3 regions of the Paenibacillus sp. P2(2022) genome follow, and region 1 is predicted to be linked to each of the others. Evidence: predicted binding sites of a transcription regulator. Region 1 holds the regulator's gene; each other region holds the start of a gene.

Region 1 (6,284 bases):
TTGGCATGAATTTTAAGGATATGAAGACGGCCCTTCTTATCAGGCAAGTCTACTTGAATATGACGGTCAAAACGTCCTGGACGCGTTAAGGCGCTGTCCAGCATTTCTTTACGGTTTGTTGCCGCAATGAGCAATATCCGTGGCGTATCTGCCGAATAAATGCCATCCATTTCTGTCAGCAACTGATTCAAAGTCTGATCATATTCTCGTTGCTGTCCACCCTCACGCTTACCGCCAATAACATCAATCTCGTCAATAAAAATGATTGCATTTTCTTTCTTTTCCTTGGCTGCACGAGTGCGAGCCTCCCGAAACAACTCACGGACACGACCTGCACCAACACCTACGTACATTTCAACAAATTCACTGCCTGAAGCTGCAACAAACACTGAATTGGTATAGTGTGCAGCTGCTTTCGCCATCAGCGTTTTCCCTGTTCCCGGAGGGCCTGTAAGCAAAACGCCTTTCAATGGACGAATGCCAAACTTGGAAATTTCATCATGACGATTCAAAAAATCCAAGGCTTCACGCAATTCCTGTTTAGCGCTTTCTTGTCCACCAATTTCCTCAAAAGTCAGCTTGTCCGGACCATTTTTTTTACGTTTGCGCTCTTGCCCGGCACCTACGGCCAAGCCGCCACGAGCATGCATGAGCATTAACAAGCCACTGAGCATCACGCCCGCAACAAGAAGAGGGATAATATTCACCCCAATAAAAACGAGAAATATAATGGCCACCGGCACAATACCGATTAATATTTCCTTGATCCATCTAGGCATTAGGCCATACCCCCATTTGCTGAGATTGACGTGGCAAAACGATAAACTTCGTCGCATTGCCTTCGCTGAGTCGGATATAGACATTGTTCGAATCCATATCGGTATCAGCCTTGATACCTGTCTTTTTCTTTTTCATCTGCTCAACTGTAGATGAAATTTGAGTATACTTTTTATTTTCCATCGCTTCGGCTACAGGAAACATAGCCTCAGACCACCATTGATTCAGTGCTGAATTGGAACGATCTGCGATATCCAGCTTAATGGTGCGGCTGCCAATGATGGATTGCCCTTTTTGCTTAACCACATCGACTAATCCGGCCACATCCGCCTGCGGTTTGAGATCTAGTTTCAATACCACCTGATCCTGTTTAATATCTATTTGAGCGCTTGTCACGCCTGGATATTGAGATACCAGTTTTTCCAGAGGACTTTGCATTGTAACCTGCCGGTAAATGAACCATCCTCCAAACATTAACAAGGCTGCCAAAACGGCCGCCACCACAATAGGAACTGCACGCAATTTCAAACAACATCCTCCTCTCAAAATGTAAAACCCAGAAGAAACGGGACGAATGTCAACAAACAACCAAATTGCATGATCTTATAATGATCAGCAACTCATTTATCTATCATTTTTGTCTATCACTTATAAAATATAGTATATCATAACGTAAATCTAATATCGAAGGCAATGTGTGGAGGAGTTGTGATAAGGCAAAAAGATGCTTCTGGCTTTTAGTCCAGCTTTGCGGAGCATTAAGTAAAAAGACGCAAATACGAATTAAATCGTATTTGCGTCTTTTTCTAATACTTTCAATCATTCCAAGCTATATAGACTGAGTATAAAAGTTATTTGGAGTGGCCCCATAGCTGTCAGCCAGCGGAGTGGAACACTTGAATCTGCAGAAGCGAAGCGATCGTAAGATCAAATGGACTACGCAGCGCTCCTAACGCTTCTTGGGTACTCCCAAGCCACCGATCCACACTCTTAACATCGCGCTAGTAATTAGGCAAAGTATACTTTATCCCCGTCGATGCTCCATCTGAGAAACGGTAAAAGGTATAGTTGTGATGGCTTTCATCATCGTAAAACAGTTGCCATACATATTCGCCATTGAACACACTCGGTTGGAGCCTTACAATTTTTGCATTTGGAAGTTGCTGCTGAATTATCGCTGTCATTTTTTGCTCGTCGACTCCGTTTTTCATCAGCTCGGTATGAACACCGCTTGGATCTGCCGCAGGTATGTTAGGTTTCCCCTCCATTTTTTGAAAAGGAACCCATACCATTATATTTTCATTCTGTGCGTTTTTTCCTTGAACTACCCAATATATCTGATCCCACACAGACTTCCATGTCTGAGTCGTGCTAACCAGACCACCTGATTGCTTGGCCTTCATGATAGCGGCATTTTTCTCAGCCACCTGGTCTTGAGTAACATACGAATAATACCAGAAAATGCTGACCAGGATCAGTATTACGGCCAAAATGGCGACCGCTATCCATTTCTTCTTATTTTTCAAACCTGTGCTTCCTCTCTAAGGGGATGTGACACCTAAATTAGCGCGACAGCAGCCCTTCAAAGGCGGCTTGTGCCTCATGTTTGATACGTTCCTCGTCCATCGTCAGGCATTCGCCATTTTTCACAACCTGACGACCGTCTACCCACACATGAGCCACGTCTTTGGCACTTGCAGAGTATACGGCATGAGAAATAAGATCTGTACGCGGCAAGAAATGGGCCTGATCCAGATCTAGCGCGATAAAGTCAGCCTTATTGCCTGCTGCCAGCGCTCCTACCTCTTTTAAACCAATCGACTTTGCACCATACTCTGTTGCCAGACGTAGTGCTTCATTTGCAGGAACTGCCGTTGGGTCGCCAGATACTCCCTTGTGAATGAGTGCCGCCAGACGCATTTCCTCGAACATATCCAGGTTATTATTGCTGGCAGGACCATCTGTTCCGAGTGAAACAGTAACTCCTGCACGCAGCAATTCAGGCACTCTAGCTACACCACTTGCCAGCTTCAAGTTGCTGCCTGGATTATGCGATACCGCCACACCTCGTTCCGCTAACAAAGCTATTTCTTCGTCGTTCAAGTGAACGCCGTGGGCAACAAGTGAAGGACGGGAGAAAAAGCCAAGCTTATCTAAGTGTGCAACTGGACGCAAGCCGTAGTCGCGTACGTTTTGTTCAACTTCGGCGATCGTCTCGGACATGTGCGTATGCAATGGTAAATCGAGATCATGTGCTGCTTGAACAAATTTCTCAATAAACGCAGGCGGGCATGTGTATGGGGCATGAGGAGACATCATTGTTGTGATACGTCCGTCTGCTTTTCCATGCCAGTTACGCGCAAAAGTCACGGCCTCAGCTAGCTTGATCCGCTGTTCTTCTTCTGAACAGAGTCCAATGGCTCCACGCATCAAGCTTGCACGAATGCCCGACTCTTCAGCTACACGAGCCACCTCATCCATATGATCGTACATATCCAGGAAAGTCGTGGTTCCACCTTTCAGCATTTCCAGCACTGACAAAGAAGTTCCCCAGTACACATCCGTAGATGTAAACTTGGCTTCCATAGGCCACATTTTTTCCTGAAGCCACACTTGAAGTGCCAAATCATCTCCATACCCTCGCAGCAGAGACATCGCCGCATGACCATGAGTATTGATCAGACCAGGTAAAAACAATAACCCCTTGCCGTCGATTGCTTCTGTCTCTTCCTCACCCGCAGGCAAAGTCTCGCCAATGTAAGTAATACGGCTATCCTCCACAATCATAAAACCATGGATTACCCCAGCCTCGGGTCCATTCACGGCAAACGAGCCGTTTTTAATCATCCATTTATTCACTGTCATATTGTGCTTCTTCCTTTCCGTCCTCCAGATAATAAGCGAGGCTAAGCAAATCAGTTGTAAAGTCTGTGGCATGTATCCGAATGTTAGCCGGTGCCTTGAGAATGATAGGTGCAAAGTTCAAAATCGCTCCAATTCCACTCTCAATCAGCCTATCAGCTACGTGCTGTGCCTCAAAATCAGGTACAGTAATAATCCCGATTCGTATATTTTTTTCTTTCACAGTCGCTTCCAGTTCATCCATCGGCTGTACGACCAAAGTATTGATTCTGGTCCCAACCTTATCCGGGAACGCATCAAAAACCGCCACAATCTTCATATTGTCTTTTAAATAAGCATTATAGTTCGATAGGGCTTGACCCAGATTACCTGCTCCGACCAATACTACATTAATTTGCTGGTCGATTTTCAGGATATGGCGTATTTTCTCAATTAGATAAGAAACATCGTAACCGATGCCCTTCCGACCAAAATCGCCAAAATAGGCAAGATCTTTACGAATTTGGGCCGGATTCAAATCTAACCTCTGTCCCAGCTCTTGAGAAGAGACCGTAGCCACCTCCCGTTTGTGCAGTGCATTCAGATAACGTAAATATACGGGTAATCTCCGTACGACAGCCTCTGAAATTTTATCTGATTTCATACTTGCTCCCCCTAATTGTAACGGACTTTAAGTGTCCGTCCGTTGTGCCTCTGTCTCCGGGGCGGATTGGAGCCATTCGGCGATGCGGGGCACCATTTGCTCCGATGGCATATGCTCCATTTTTGGTCCCGGTAACGAGTACAAAAAGTGCTTTCCATAATAGGATTCGATCACACGCGTATCGTAAACGATGACGACTCCGTGGTCGCTCGCTGTACGTACCAATCGCCCAAAACCCTGTTTGAAGCGAATAACTGCTTGTGGTACAGACAGCTTCATAAATGGATTCTTCTTCTGCTGCTGGAGCAACTCGCTTTTGGCCTCCAGTAACGGGTGGTTAGGCGGTTGAAACGGCAAGCGAACGATAGCCAGACAAGTCAAAGCTTTCCCTGGAATATCGACGCCTTCCCAGAAGCTACTGGTTCCCAGCAATACAGAAGCTTTCGCTTCCTGAAAACGGCGGGTTAGCTTGCTGCGACTCCCACTGTCCACACCTTGTCCTAACACGGTAATATCGCTGGACGCTAACGCCTCTTTGAGCGGCTCATACACTTGCCGGAGCATCCGATAGGAAGTAAACAGAACGAGCATTCTCCCCCGCGTCGCCTGGGCAGTCGCTCCTAGAGAGCTAACGAGCATCTCTACAAAATGTGCATCTCCTACACTGCCCTTCACACTCGGAAAATCTCGCGGAATGACCAGCAACACCTGATCCCTGTAATTAAAGGGTGATGGGAGCTGTGACGTCATTAATCGTCCTTGATCTGCGGCCTCCTGCAAGCCGAGTTGATCGGTCATGTACTGAAACGATTTATCTACCGATAAAGTAGCAGATGTCAGAATAATACTTCTTTTTTTGTCAAAAAACATTTCTTTCAACTGGCGGCTCACATCGACGGGCACCGCATAAAATTGCAATGATTTACTACGGAATTGTCCACTCGCTTCAAGCCAATATACGGTTGTTTCATCATCGAGTCGTATAAAGAAGCGCAAATTTTCCCTAATCCCCGCCAAATCCTTAAGCAGACCCGTGATATCTGTAATGAGACTATCCGCCGCATAATCGTCATGTTCTTCCTTGACATCCAGCATCAGCTTGTCGCCCTTGCGCAAAATTTCGCTCAATGTTACATAAAGCTGATTTTCCAATGCCGCCGCCTGATCCCACTTTGCAGGCTTGGCTGACGGTTTGAGACGCGAAGAAAATTGCCCCGTTTCACCTGGTGTGGCATCAGTTCGCTCTGGTAACATGCCAAACAGCTTATCGCTTAGTAGGTCCCAAGTTTCCTTAACCTCTAACACAAGTGGGTACAACTGATCAATGACCGAGGCCCATTCCGTCGACTTCTCATGCCCCGACTTTGCCAACTGCTGACGTAACGAAGGCAATTGCCCATTCTTGCTGTCCTTGAACAATCGAGTCAGCGTATGCACGAGTGTGAAATATTTCATATGCATGCCCAGGTGCTTACCAGCTACTTCCTCTAGATGATGTGCCTCATCAATCACCAAGTGTTCATAGCTAGGCAGCAACTGATGACTTGCTTTGACGTCGGTGAACAGCTTGGAGTGATTCGTTATAACCACATCCGCTGTTCCAGCTTCATGACGTGCACGATGATAGTAGCATTTGCGGAACCATGGACAAGAACGACCAAGACAGGACTCGGAATCACTAGCAACCGTTTCCCAAAAATCCCCTCCACGGTTGCTCAGGTTTAGTTCCTCATCATCACCGGTTTCTGTCAGAGTCAGCCAGACAATCATTTGAGCAGCTGTAATCAAGTCTTCCTTTGGTGTCGCGAAGTCTCTTCTGTTTATTTTATGTTCAAACTTACGCAGACACAAATAATGCCCCCGTCCCTTAAAGATGGCAGCCCGGAACGGGAACGGAATCACTTTGGTCAGCATCGGAATATCACGCTCTCGCAATTGCTCCTGCAGATTAATGGTATGCGTGCTTACGGTGACCCTCTGCCCATATTTTACACTGTGATAC
Region 2 (6,284 bases), on a different contig from region 1:
TTGTTCAGTTACACCTCTCGGCAGTGTCAATATCCCTGCGCCCAATACGGTATTGGTCAGGAATACAGCCCCTTGCTTCGTTGTGATTTTATCATCAGAGCGTCTAAACACAGTGGCTCCTCCTTCGTATTTGGCATCATGATCTACGCTTGCGTTGTTGTGTTTTCATCATGACAGGTCTTCGTTTCATCAGAGAAATAGGGGCTCGGATGTACAGATCCTTCCAGTCACTTGGACGCATAGGGGAAAAGGGAGTTACATATGGTACACCAAAGCTTTTCAACTTCGTCAGATGGATACAAATTAACAGAAAGAACAATATGGTTCCAAACATGCCCAGCATTGCTGCAAAGAACATTCCGACAAAACGCAAAAGGCGTAAGGTAATGCCCGCACTGTATGTCGGTATCGAAAACGATGAAATGGCAGTAACCGCAACCACAATCACTAGGAATGGGCTAACGATGCCCGCATTTACAGCAGCGTCGCCGATAACCAAGCCTCCCACAATGCCCATCGCAGGGCCAATGGGTTTGGGCAGGCGAATGCCGGCCTCTCGCAGAATTTCGATAGAGATTTCCAAAATCATAACTTCTATAACGGATGGGAAAGGGACGCCTTGACGGGTTCCGATAATGCTAATGACCAGCTTGGTCGGAATTAAACCGGGATGAAACGATATAAAAGAAATGTACAGAGCAGGCCCCATAAGCGCTATAAAAGCCCCGCTAAACCGTAGCAGACGTAATAGTGTCCCCGGAATCCATCGCTCATAATAGTCCTCGGGAGATTGAAGCAGCATACTGAAGGTCACCGGGACAATAAGTGCAAAGGGAGTACCATCCAGTAAGATCGCTATTCTTCCCTCCAACAAAGCATTAATGACACGGTCAGGACGCTCTGTATTATGAGCCTGTTGGAACGGACTTAAATAATTGTCTTCGATGAGTTGTTCCACATACCCGGATTCAGGTAAAAAATCCATGTCTATTTTTGATATTCTGCGGCTTACTTCTTCAAGAAGGTCCGGATTCACAATATCCTTTATATACGCGATAACCAGATCTTTTTTGATTCTGCTGCCCACTTGAAATTTCTTCATTTCCAGACTTTTATTTAAACCCTGGCGTCGAAGCATCGAAGTGTTTTCACTCAATACTTCCGTAAAACCGATTCTGGGACCCCGAAGCAATGCTTCAGAGGTTGGTTCATTGACGGAGCGAATAGCGCCATTAGGAGGGCCCACCAGTAGCGCTTCCTTCATTCCTTCAATTAATAGGGCGGTATGACCTAAAAGGATGAACTCGTACAGTTCCTCCATACGGGTAACTTCACTAATTTGCGTAAGTGGCATCAGGCTTTCTTTTATAAAAGAGTTACTTAACCCTTCCGGTTGTTCCTGTTGATCCTGACCCTGCTGGCCCCCAAACATCAAGACCTCTAATACCTGCTCGCTCATAAGCTTTTCATCCTGCATACCATCTATGAAGACTAACATGGACCGAGCATGAAATTTCTTCACCATAAACTCACGAAAATGCACATCACTATTTTCGCCTATAGCTTCACGAATTGCCTGTAAGTCGGAATCATAATTTCCTGTAATTTTAGAGCTCGGTTCATGCTGCTGATCCATGGGACCTTCGTTATGTTTGGATTTGGCTCCTTTACTGCCGACAAACGAATAAATCGAGGTGTTAATATAATAAATTCCTAAAGGAATAATCAACGCGAGACCGGCTTGAAAGAGTGTACTCCAGCTAGGAAAATAAGAAATGATTTTAGACCACATGATGATTACCTCCAAGCAATTCAATTCATTCTCCCTTAAGATACAAGTTGTTCATAAAGTATTCCTTATAACGGTTGTATTTACGCATGAATTGGAAAGATTCATTCGATGACGCTGCTATGATTTCCGGTCCTTACCTTAATCCCTTGAAATAGAATAGGGAAATCCCTGAATATTCATAATTTTAACTACATTGTGATTGAAATCACATATAGACCTATCTGCTGTATTAAAATAGAAGCATAAACAGAATTTCATAGGAACGTTGGAGATGTCGTCGGATAGGGAGTATCGTCGAATGAATGGAGGAACCGGTATATGATAAACAGTAAAAAGAAGCTTGTGGTTATAGGGAACGGGATGGCTGGTATCAATACGGTCGAACAAATTTTAAAATTAACAGATAAATATGAAATTACAGTCCTGGGAAGTGAGCCGCATCCGAACTATAACAGGATCATGCTCTCTTATGTGTTGGAAGGTAGTAAAACAATAGATGATATTATACTGAACGATTTGCAATGGTATGCGGATCAAGGAATTACTTTATATACAGGAAAAATGGTTAAAAGCATCGACGGTAAGCACAAGAAGATTCGCACCGAAGACGGACTGGAAATTGACTACGACGTGGCTTTGGTAGCTACCGGCTCACAATCGTTTATTCTGCCTATTCCGGGTAAAGAACTACCGGGAGTTATTGGTTTCCGGGATATCGCCGATTGCTCGGCCATGCTGGAAGCGGCAAAGACCTATAAAAAGGCTGCTGTCATTGGCGGAGGTCTATTGGGGCTGGAGGCAGCTAAAGGCTTGGTCAACCTAGGAATGGATGTTACGGTCGTTCACTTAATGGAAGATTTGATGGAACGTCAGCTGGACCGGGAAGCGTCTGCGATGTTGAAAGCAGAACTGGAACGCCAGGGAATCAAGTTTGCTATGCAAATGCAAACTGCGGAGGTGTACGGTCAAGATCGGGTACAAGGACTGCGCTTCTCGGATGGAAGTGAGCTGGAAGCGGATTTGGTGGTAATGGCCGTCGGAATCAAGCCTAATATCCAGGTAGCTGTGGAAAGTGGTATGGAAACGAACCGTGGGATTGTGGTCGATGATTTGATGAAAACATCCTTGCCGGATGTATATGCCGTAGGGGAATGTGTTGAACACCGTGGGGTCTGCTACGGTCTGGTAGCTCCGCTGTTTGAACAGGGAAGTGTAATTGCCAAACATTTGGCAGGCGCGGATACCGAAGGTTATGCAGGATCGGTAGTTTCAACCAAGCTCAAAATTTCAGGGGTGGATGTTTTCTCAGCTGGCGAATTCATAACCCAGCCTGAACATACGGTGATTGTAGCAAAGGATGAGTGGAAGCGCACATACAAAAAAGTGCTGCTTCGTGATAATAAAATTGTGGGGACTGTACTGTTCGGCGATGTGAGCGAATCTGCTAGTCTTCAAAAGTATGTGCGTCAGCAAACGCCAATGACAGATGAGATATATGGACAGCTGATGGGTACTGGATGCAGCAATCACGGGGCGAAAACATCATCCGCTGAAACGATGGCCGATGACGAAATTGTGTGTGGCTGTAACGGTGTAACTAAAAAGGCAATTGTGGATGCAATTAATGAAAATGGACTAACCACAGTCGATGAAATTAAGGCATGTACCGGAGCTACGCGTTCCTGTGGTGGATGTAAGCCAGTTGTTGAGCAAATTTTGCAATATGTTCTTGGAGACGGCTTCAAGACGTCAGCCAAGCAAGGAATATGTGGTTGTACAACATTGAGCCGGGATGAAATTGTGGAAGCGATCAAAACCAAAGGGCTGACAACTACGCGTGAAGTGATGAATGTACTGGGTTGGCATAATGATGAAGGATGCTCCAAATGCCGTCCGGCGCTGAATTATTATTTAGGGATGATTAACCCAGATACCTATGAAAATGAGGGAGATTCCCGCTTTGTAAATGAGCGATTGCATGCGAACATTCAAAAAGACGGAACGTATACAGTGGTGCCAAGAATGTACGGCGGTGTAACGACTCCAGAGGATCTGAAGAAAATAGCTGATGTTTCTCTTAAATACAACGTTAAAGTCGTTAAAGTAACTGGGGGACAGCGGCTGGATTTGATTGGTGTCCGTAAAGAAGATCTGCCTAAAGTGTGGGAAGAACTCGATATGCCTTCAGGATATGCCTACGCGAAATCACTTCGTACGGTTAAAACCTGTGTTGGATCGCAATTTTGCCGTTTTGGTACACAGGATTCGATGGGAATGGGAGAAGTGCTGGAACGGAAATTTGAACGACTGGATTTCCCAGCAAAATTCAAATTAGCAGTTAATGGCTGTCCACGCAACTGTGCGGAATCATGTACAAAAGATATCGGAATCGTAGGCAATGACGGGGGCTGGGAGATCTTTATCGGTGGAAACGGCGGTATTAAAGCACGGTTGGCTGATTCACTCTGTAAAGTAAAAACGGACGCTGAACTGATTGATATTGTAGGAGCCGTGATGCAGTTCTATCGGGAAACAGGGCAATATCTGGAACGTACTTCGGAGTGGGTGGAACGGATCGGTTTGGAAGAGATTCAGAAGGTTGTCGTTCACGATACCGCTAATCGACAAGCTTTAGTAGAACGTATTGAATTTGCACTACAACAGGTCGAAGACCCGTGGAAAAAGATCATCAATGATGAGGATACACGTAAAAATCTATTTGAAGTTGTCACTCCATCTATTGTGTAATTGTATCTAAAATGCCTGAGGAAGGGAGCAATCAAGCAAATGATCAAGAATGCCGAATGGCTTGTCGTCGGTGACAGTAAGGATTTTCCGACTAGAATAGGACGTACCATCCACATCAAAGGGACTGAAATTGCTGTTTTCCGCACTTCGGAGAATGAGCTCTATGCTGTTGAAAATATCAACCCTCATCCCAAAGGAGGTCCTCTTACAGAGGCGATAGTATCGGGACATTATATTTATGATCCTTTGTATGACTGGAAAATTGATTTGCGGACGGGTACCGTTCAAGAGCCCGATCACGGGCAAATTAAAACGTTCGCCGTCTGTGAAGAGGGAGAAGAAGTGAAAATATCACTCGAAACGCTTTAATTCATTTGAGGGAATGGAAATAAAAAGGGCTCGACAGGAATAATCCTGTGGGCCCTTTTCGTTTTGGATTAGGTAATGGTAACGCCTGCACTTGCGTAGCCCACCACGGTATTAACGAGAGAAATTCCTGTAGCTGTGGCAGAGAAAACCATAAGCAGACGGGTTTGTGCGGTTACGGGTATTGCCAACCCAGTAGCAATACCACTAGAAGTCGTTCCTAAAGCGACGATGTCAGTTAGCGGGGGGGTCAATGTAACGGTAGCTCCGGGAATGGCTATAAAGGTGTTATTAGGTGTTGGGGAACTAAACAACTGGGCAGTAATGCTAACGGATGATCCCAAGAGGGTTAGAGCAGCAGTTGTACTGAAATATCCGGCAATGGATGTGATTACACCACCCCGTGGAATAGAGAAAGCAAAGTTAATGACTGGTCCTACAAGCGTACCTGTGAGATCAATGATACCGCCTACGAGACTAATACCTGTTGCTGAGCTTCCAAAGCCGATTAAACTTGTGGTTCCAACCAGTCCGCCGGCAATGGTTGTCAAAATTGCTGGTCCACCCGAAGCAAATGGGATGATTGCGCCCGAACCGGTGGCTCCAGTAACGCCTGTAACCCCTGTGGCTCCGGCGAGTCCGGCCGTGCCCACCGTGCCCGGCAGGCCATCGGCCCCGGTCGGTCCAGTGGGTCCAGCGGGTCCGACCGCGCCAACTGCGCCCGGCAGCCCATCGGCGCCAGTCGGTCCCGTAGCTCCAGCAGGACCGACCGCGCCCACCGCGCCCGGCAGGCCATCGGCGCCAGTCGGTCCCGTGACTCCAGCAGGCCCGACCGCGCCCACCGCGCCCGGCAGCCCATCGGCCCCGGTCGGTCCAGTGGGTCCAGCAGGACCGGCCGCACCCACCGCGCCCGGCAGGCCATCGGCGCCAGTCGGTCCCGTGGCTCCAGCAGGCCCGACCGCGCCCACCGCGCCCGGCAGCCCATCAGCGCCGGTAGGTCCCGTAGCGCCTGTTACACCTCCGGGAGGTCCAGCAGGCCCTTCAGGTCCGGCGGCCCCGATAGGCCCAGCGGCTCCGACAGGCCCGGCAGGCCCGGCAGGTCCAGCGGCACCTACAGGTCCAGCAGCTCCCGGAGGCCCAGCAGGTCCAGCAGGTCCCTCAGCTCCGACAGGCCCAGCGGCACCTACAGGTCCTGGAGGGCCCGGCACACCTGCTGGACCAGGCGCACCACCAGGCCCCACAGGTCCCGGAGGCCCTTGTGGGCCAGGCTCCCCTGACAAATACGGTTCACTTAGTGCGTTGCTAACCGTCGTTCCCGCAGTTCTGATTGCACGGATTAAACTGTCTTTAAGAGTTGGACTGAGGGATTCCTGTAGAA
Region 3 (6,284 bases), on a different contig from region 1:
CATAACGATAACCACCCTAAAATTATTTTTTTGGAAAAGGAGAATTTCAAAAAATGAAACCAATTAAGGTAATAACGAAAACCGCAATTTTGGCAGCAATGACGGCACTATTACTCCCATACGTCCCCCTTGCTTCTGCAAGTGAATCACCAAATCCGTTATCTTCCAGCATACAAGCAGAGGCAGGTAATTGGGAAAAAACCGATGAAATAACATCCGCACATGGACAAGTATACAAATATATAGATCCGACTAGCAGTGTTGGAGAGGATGTTTATTACTATTATGTCAATTATAATGACTTGACGCAAGAAAAAGGCAATAAAGGTGTTGTTAGTCCACAGTCTTGGGGAATTGGCCCAATTGTTAAAACTAATGAAAATAAAGGATATTGGGTTGATACTAACAATGCACTTCGTGTAAGTACCTATTATGGACCTGGCAGTGCAAAACTTACAGTATCATCTTCAATTACAGCCCAAGTAGAAGGATCGATTTCGGGTTCTGCGGAAGCTATTGAAGCGAGCATGGGATTTAGTTTAAGCCAGGGTTTTTCTCTATCTGATGAATACTCTGTGAATGTTCCTAAGGGAGAAAGATGGGTTGTTAGTGCTTTCCCACGATATGAAAAACATAGATTAGGAGTTTATGATCCATACCCATGGGGAGATTCCTTCTTAGGTTATGTTATGGTGTCTAAGCCTGTGGGGGTTGCCTTCAGAGTCGATAAGCATTAAACAGGTAAAATAAATATATCTAAAATTAAAACAGGAGCCCTGCGATCAGCACGGCTCCTATTTTGTTGCAGAATTTCTCAAAATAACAATATAGGGGTAGGAGAGCGCTGCTGAGAGCCATCAGACCGCATAAGTAAACTCATCATAGGTGAATCGTTATAGCATCCGATGCGGTCCAAGATTTAAAGGAATATGTGAGTTAACACTTGATAATGATTATCAATATCTTTATTATATAAAGATAGAATGAAGTTTTGATGAATGTCGTGCGTTAAGCCCGTGATTATATATATTGGATTAGGGAAAGGGATGATTCCAAATGTTTCGTCTGAAAACGGCAAATCTGGATATTGCTTATGAAGATCGATTGATAGTAGAAGATCTGAACGTAGAAATACCGCAAGGGAAAATTACAGCGTTGGTGGGTGCAAATGGCTCCGGTAAGTCGACCATTTTGAAAACGATGGCTCGCATCATGAATCCTAAAGGCGGTAGCGTTCTGTTGGATGGTAAATCCATTCATAAGCAATCCACCCGGGAGGTAGCCAAGCAGTTGGCTATTTTGCCGCAGAATCCGACGGCACCGGAAGGATTGACCGTGACGGAACTGGTATCATACGGACGTTTTCCCTATCAAAAAGGTTTTGGTTCCATGAAAGCGGACGATCGCAAAATGGTAGAGTGGGCCATCCAAGTAACAGGAATGAGCGAATTTCACGATCGTCCGATTGATCAGCTTTCTGGGGGGCAGCGTCAGCGTGCCTGGATTGCTATGGCGCTTGCACAAGATACGGATATATTGTTTTTGGATGAGCCGACTACATTTTTGGATATGGCGCATCAACTGGAAGTGCTGCATCTGCTAGAGTATCTGAATACTTCGGCAGAACGCACCATTGTTATGGTCGTGCACGACTTGAACCACGCAGCCCGCTATGCTCAGCATATGATTGCGATCAAAAAAGGGAAAGCGAAGGCGGTAGGAGCCCCGACGGAGGTTATGACCCCAGATGTGCTGCGTGAGGTATTCGGAATTGAGGCGGATATTGTTACTGATCCTCGTACGGGGGTACCACTCTGTCTTCCGTATGCTTTGGCTGGTCAGCCTGCGGTAAGCCAAGCAGTAAAGGGAATGAATGTAGAAGAGAAACAAACGGTGGGTTCTGTTGCCGAGCGGCGTGATGCTAGACCACAAGTAGCAGCAAGAGGTTAGAGGGTGCGCCAAGTGGCAGCATCACGGTAAGGGTTTGTGAATATTGGCATGTCCGTCACGTTTTGGGTAAAATAGGTTGAGAACCTAAACCAAGCGACATGAAGGAGGATGCTATATGTCTGTCTATTCATATAATGCCGTAACACCAGCCAATCAGGAGGTTTCTCTGGAAACTTACACAGGTAAAGTGCTGGTTATTGCGAATACCGCTAGTAAGTGCGGACTTACCCCGCAATATGGGGATTTGCAAAAGCTTTATGACGAATATAAGGATCGGGGACTCGTTGTTTTAGGCTTCCCTTGCAACCAGTTTGGCGGTCAGGAGCCGGGCAGCAGCGAGGAAGCGGCTGAATTTTGTCAATTGAATTACGGGGTTAATTTCCCGGTATTCGCTAAAGTGGATGTGAACGGACCAGATACAGCCCCTCTGTTTGAATATTTGAAGAAGCAACAGCCTGGAGAACAGGAAGATGGTACAATTCAGTGGAATTTTACAAAATTCATTGTGAATCGTGAAGGTGTGCCTGTGGGACGCTTTGAGCCCAAGGAGTCACCGGAAGCGATGAAAACGGCCATTGAGCAGTTATTATAATAGCTTCGTGTAATTCCAAAGTATATGTGTAAACAAGGTCTGATTTCCGCTTGTCTTAGGGGAAACGGACCTTTTTTTATTCCCTACATACGCATTTGCCTAAAGATTGACGTATCGTGTGAAAGTCTGTTCCAGGAGCATAATCAAGAGGCAGGTAGGGAAAACTGAATGGAGCAAAAAAAGATTTCAGCAAACGGCTGAGTTCAGATATCCTTGCCTTTTAAAATGTGGACAAATTGTGAATATCATAAAAAGCTATTGTAATGTGAAAAATATCACACTATAATAAGCGCATGAAGTGAAATAAATCACAAGAAGTAATGAGTTATATAAGTGAAAGTATTCACAATTATTATACATTTTATGCCCACACACCAAGGAGGAATTCAACATGAAAGTAGCAGTTATCGGATGTACACACGCAGGTACGGCAGCCATAGTCAACACAGCTAAATGTTATCCAGATGCCGAAATTACGGTCTATGAGCGTAATGACAATATTTCATTTTTATCTTGTGGTATTGCACTGTATGTAGGTGGTGTCGTCAAAGATCCGCACGGATTGTTTTATTCGTCCCCAGATCAACTGGCTGATATGGGTGTAGTGACCAAGATGCTTCATGAGGTAACGAGTGTAGATACAGCGGGCAAGACGCTGCATGCACGTAATCTCCAAACCGGTGAGGAATTTACGGATACATTTGATAAATTGATTGTGACTACTGGATCGTGGCCAATTATTCCGAAGCTGGAAGGCATTGAACTGGATCATATTTTGCTCTGCAAAAACTATAATCATTCGAATGAAATCATTGAGAAAGCCCAACATGTACAGAACATTACTGTCGTGGGAGCTGGATACATTGGTGTTGAGCTGGTAGAAGCTTTTCAAATGAACGGTAAGAACGTAACGCTGATCGACAGTGCCGATCGTATATTGAATAAGTATTTAGACCATGAGTATACAGACCGGATTGAGAATTCCCTGAGAGAACATGGCATTAAGCTGGTACTTGGCGAGACAGTAAGTCGTTTTGAGGGGACTAACGGTAAAGTAAGTAAGGTCGTGACCTCCAAAGGAGAATATGAAACAGAGCTTGTTATACTCTGTATCGGTTTCCGACCTCAAACGGATCTGCTCAAAGGTCAGGTAGATATGTTGCCTAACGGTGCGATCATTGTGGACAATTATATGCAAAGTAGCTGCCCAGACGTGTTTGCTGCAGGCGACAGTTGTGCAATTCGTTATAATCCAACCGGCAAAACAGCTTATATCCCATTGGCGACCAATGCGGTTCGTATGGGTACGCTGGTGGCACGTAATCTGGTACAACCTACCATTGCCTACATGGGAACACAAGGAACCTCGGGTATCAAAATTTACGAAGACAATATTGCAGGAACAGGAATGACGGAAGCCGCAGCAATGGACGAGGGGATGACTGTAGAAGCTGTAACCATTGAGGACAGCTACCGTCCTGAGTTTATGCCAACTTCTGAAAAGGTGTTGCTGAAGGTTGTATATGAGCAGGAGACACGGAGAATTGTTGGGGCACAAATTATGTCGAAGGTTGATTTGACGCAATCCATTAACACCCTGTCTGTAGCCATTCAAAATCATATGACCATTGATCAGTTGGCCTTTGTCGATTTCTTCTTCCAGCCGCACTATAACAAGCCTTGGAATTTCCTGAACGCGGCAGGTTTGCAGGCATTGCCTACAATATCCGAACGGAATCCAGTTACTGTATAATCCGATTTGTCTGTGACATTGTTCATAAGTTTGTCAACAATCTGAAAGCGTACGATGAATCCTTATAGTACAATATAGAGAGCATAAGGATTAGGGGGAGAAGTAGATAATGGGTTTGTTTTATATCCTTTTTCTTGTAGTTGTTGCAGCCATCGGTCTGGGCGGAGTACTTTGGTTCTTGAAAGCCGTTGAAAAGGAAGAATATAATTAAATGTAAAGCGCGTAGTAGCGCAGTAGATGTAATAAAATAGAAAAACAGTCCTTTATCCAAGGGCTGTTTTTTTATACTTCAGAAAGTGATTTTTTTCACAAACAAAATCACTGATTTTAAATAAAATATAAAAGAAGAATATTTTGTTTAAAAGATATTAAAGGAGCGGGGGCAGATGGCAAGCTATAAACCGGGGCAAATTGCCGAAAAGACGGTGGAAACAGGAGTGGCCAAGGCGAACAACCCGTGGACTGTGGCGGTAGTATTAGGATTTTTGGCAGGTGCATTTATTGCACTCGGGTTTTTGCTGGATATACGCGTTATTGCAAGTGCACCTAAAGAATGGGGAAGCATTGCTACCTTTATTGGAGCTGCGGTGTTCCCTGTAGGTCTGGTATTAGTTTTGATCGCTGGTGGAGAATTGCTGACCGGCAATATGATGGCAGTGCCTTTGGCGAGATGGGCAGGACGAATTAAGACAGGAGCCATGCTTCGTAATTTGGCGATTATTACGCTCAGTAATTTTGCAGGTGCATTATTTGTTGCGTTTTTCTTCGGGCATGTTCTGGGCTTGACCGAAACGGGTCCTTACCTGGATAAAGTGGTGGATATGGCAGGGCATAAGCTGCATGAAAGCTTTTTACAGTCTTTTATATCAGGTATAGGATGTAACTGGCTCGTAGCACTGGCTGTATGGATGGCTTATAGCACCGACTCCATCGGAGGCAAAATTATGGGAATTTGGTTCCCGACCATGGCCTTTGTTGCTATCGGATTTCAGCACGTTGTAGCCAATATGTTTCTCATTCCGGCGGCTATATTTGCAGGTCATTTTTCATGGGCAGAGTATGTTATGAATTTCATTCCGGTCTGGTTGGGAAATTTGGTAGGAGGCAGTCTGTTTGTGGCTGGAGCCTACTGGCTGGCCTATCTGAAAAAAACTCAAACCAACACACATTCCGCGAATGAATCTCAAATTACTCCTTCCGTTGCATCCAATCCGTTGAGTGATCATGCATAATCACGTTACTTTATGAAGCAATGAACAAAGCAAATCCGCCATGACAGGCCCGGGGGAACGAAACCTGTCATGGCGGATTTTTTTGGGAGTGGTCCATGATTTGGCATGGAGGATGAGTGTGCTCTCGTCCATAATGCCTTGATCTCTTTTACCCTGGGTATGTAATGATGAAACAGGATGATAAAAAAATAATTATGATTTTTAAAATCCGTTTTGCTCTATACAGCAGGCGGATTTTTATATATTTTGGAGAGATGCTGTGTGGTAAAATCCTTCTCTTGCCATAGGCCAAAGCTGTAGATATGATAAGAACAGTGTAATTTTTGGAAACGGTAACGGAAAGGAGCATTAACACCATGGATCATCGCAATAGCGCGCCTCTTGAGGCCACACTTCAACACAACTTACACAGAGGACAGCGGATGACGGAGCAGCAGAACGGTATTTTTCCGGCTGTATGCCCGTTGGATTGCCCGGATACGTGTGGGCTCCTGCTTCACAAGGAAAATGGAAAGATAGTCAAGGTGACTGGTAATCCGGATCATCCCATTACCAAAGGGGCTATATGCAACAAAGTCCGGAATATGACCGAGCGAGTATATGATCCGGATCGGGTGCTTTATCCGTTGAAGCGTGTAGGCGCCAAAGGGGAAGGGAAGTTTGAACGAATTAGCTGGGAGGAGGCGGTCGATACCATTACAGGTCGGTTCAAGGAGCTGATACGTACGGATGGACCGGAATCCATTCTCCCCTACAG

What was found. Region 1 encodes Rex, which represses fermentation and respiration genes when NADH is low (regulators of the CRP and FNR family bind a similar motif). Its sites were predicted from a motif close to TTGTGAAATATTTCACAA; they were not measured.
Region 2: the regulator Rex is predicted to act here: its motif matches at 1,986-2,003, upstream of nirB (nitrite reductase large subunit NirB).
Region 3: the regulator Rex is predicted to act here: its motif matches at 4,590-4,607, upstream of MMB75_RS12755 (formate/nitrite transporter family protein).

The regions. Positions count from the first base shown of each region.
Region 1 covers NZ_JAKWFI010000001.1:1,020,578-1,026,861, reverse strand. Annotated here, with positions in the region: gene MMB75_RS04480 (AAA family ATPase) at 1-779, opposite strand, end outside; gene MMB75_RS04475 (hypothetical protein) at 772-1,305, opposite strand; gene MMB75_RS04470 (cell wall elongation regulator TseB-like domain-containing protein) at 1,779-2,303, opposite strand; gene MMB75_RS04465 (amidohydrolase) at 2,341-3,642, opposite strand; gene MMB75_RS04460 (redox-sensing transcriptional repressor Rex) at 3,629-4,282, opposite strand; gene dinG (ATP-dependent DNA helicase DinG) at 4,310-6,284, opposite strand, start outside.
Region 2 covers NZ_JAKWFI010000009.1:154,655-160,938, reverse strand. Annotated here, with positions in the region: gene MMB75_RS22390 (GerAB/ArcD/ProY family transporter) at 1-111, opposite strand, end outside; gene MMB75_RS22385 (spore germination protein) at 137-1,792, opposite strand; gene nirB (nitrite reductase large subunit NirB) at 2,111-4,540, shown strand; gene nirD (nitrite reductase small subunit NirD) at 4,580-4,909, shown strand; gene MMB75_RS22370 (exosporium glycoprotein BclB-related protein) at 4,978-6,284, opposite strand, start outside.
Region 3 covers NZ_JAKWFI010000003.1:223,444-229,727, reverse strand. Annotated here, with positions in the region: gene MMB75_RS12775 (hypothetical protein) at 54-737, shown strand; gene MMB75_RS12770 (ABC transporter ATP-binding protein) at 1,057-1,950, shown strand; gene MMB75_RS12765 (glutathione peroxidase) at 2,066-2,542, shown strand; gene MMB75_RS12760 (FAD-dependent oxidoreductase) at 2,934-4,295, shown strand; gene MMB75_RS12755 (formate/nitrite transporter family protein) at 4,682-5,527, shown strand; gene MMB75_RS12750 (molybdopterin-containing oxidoreductase family protein) at 5,884-6,284, shown strand, end outside.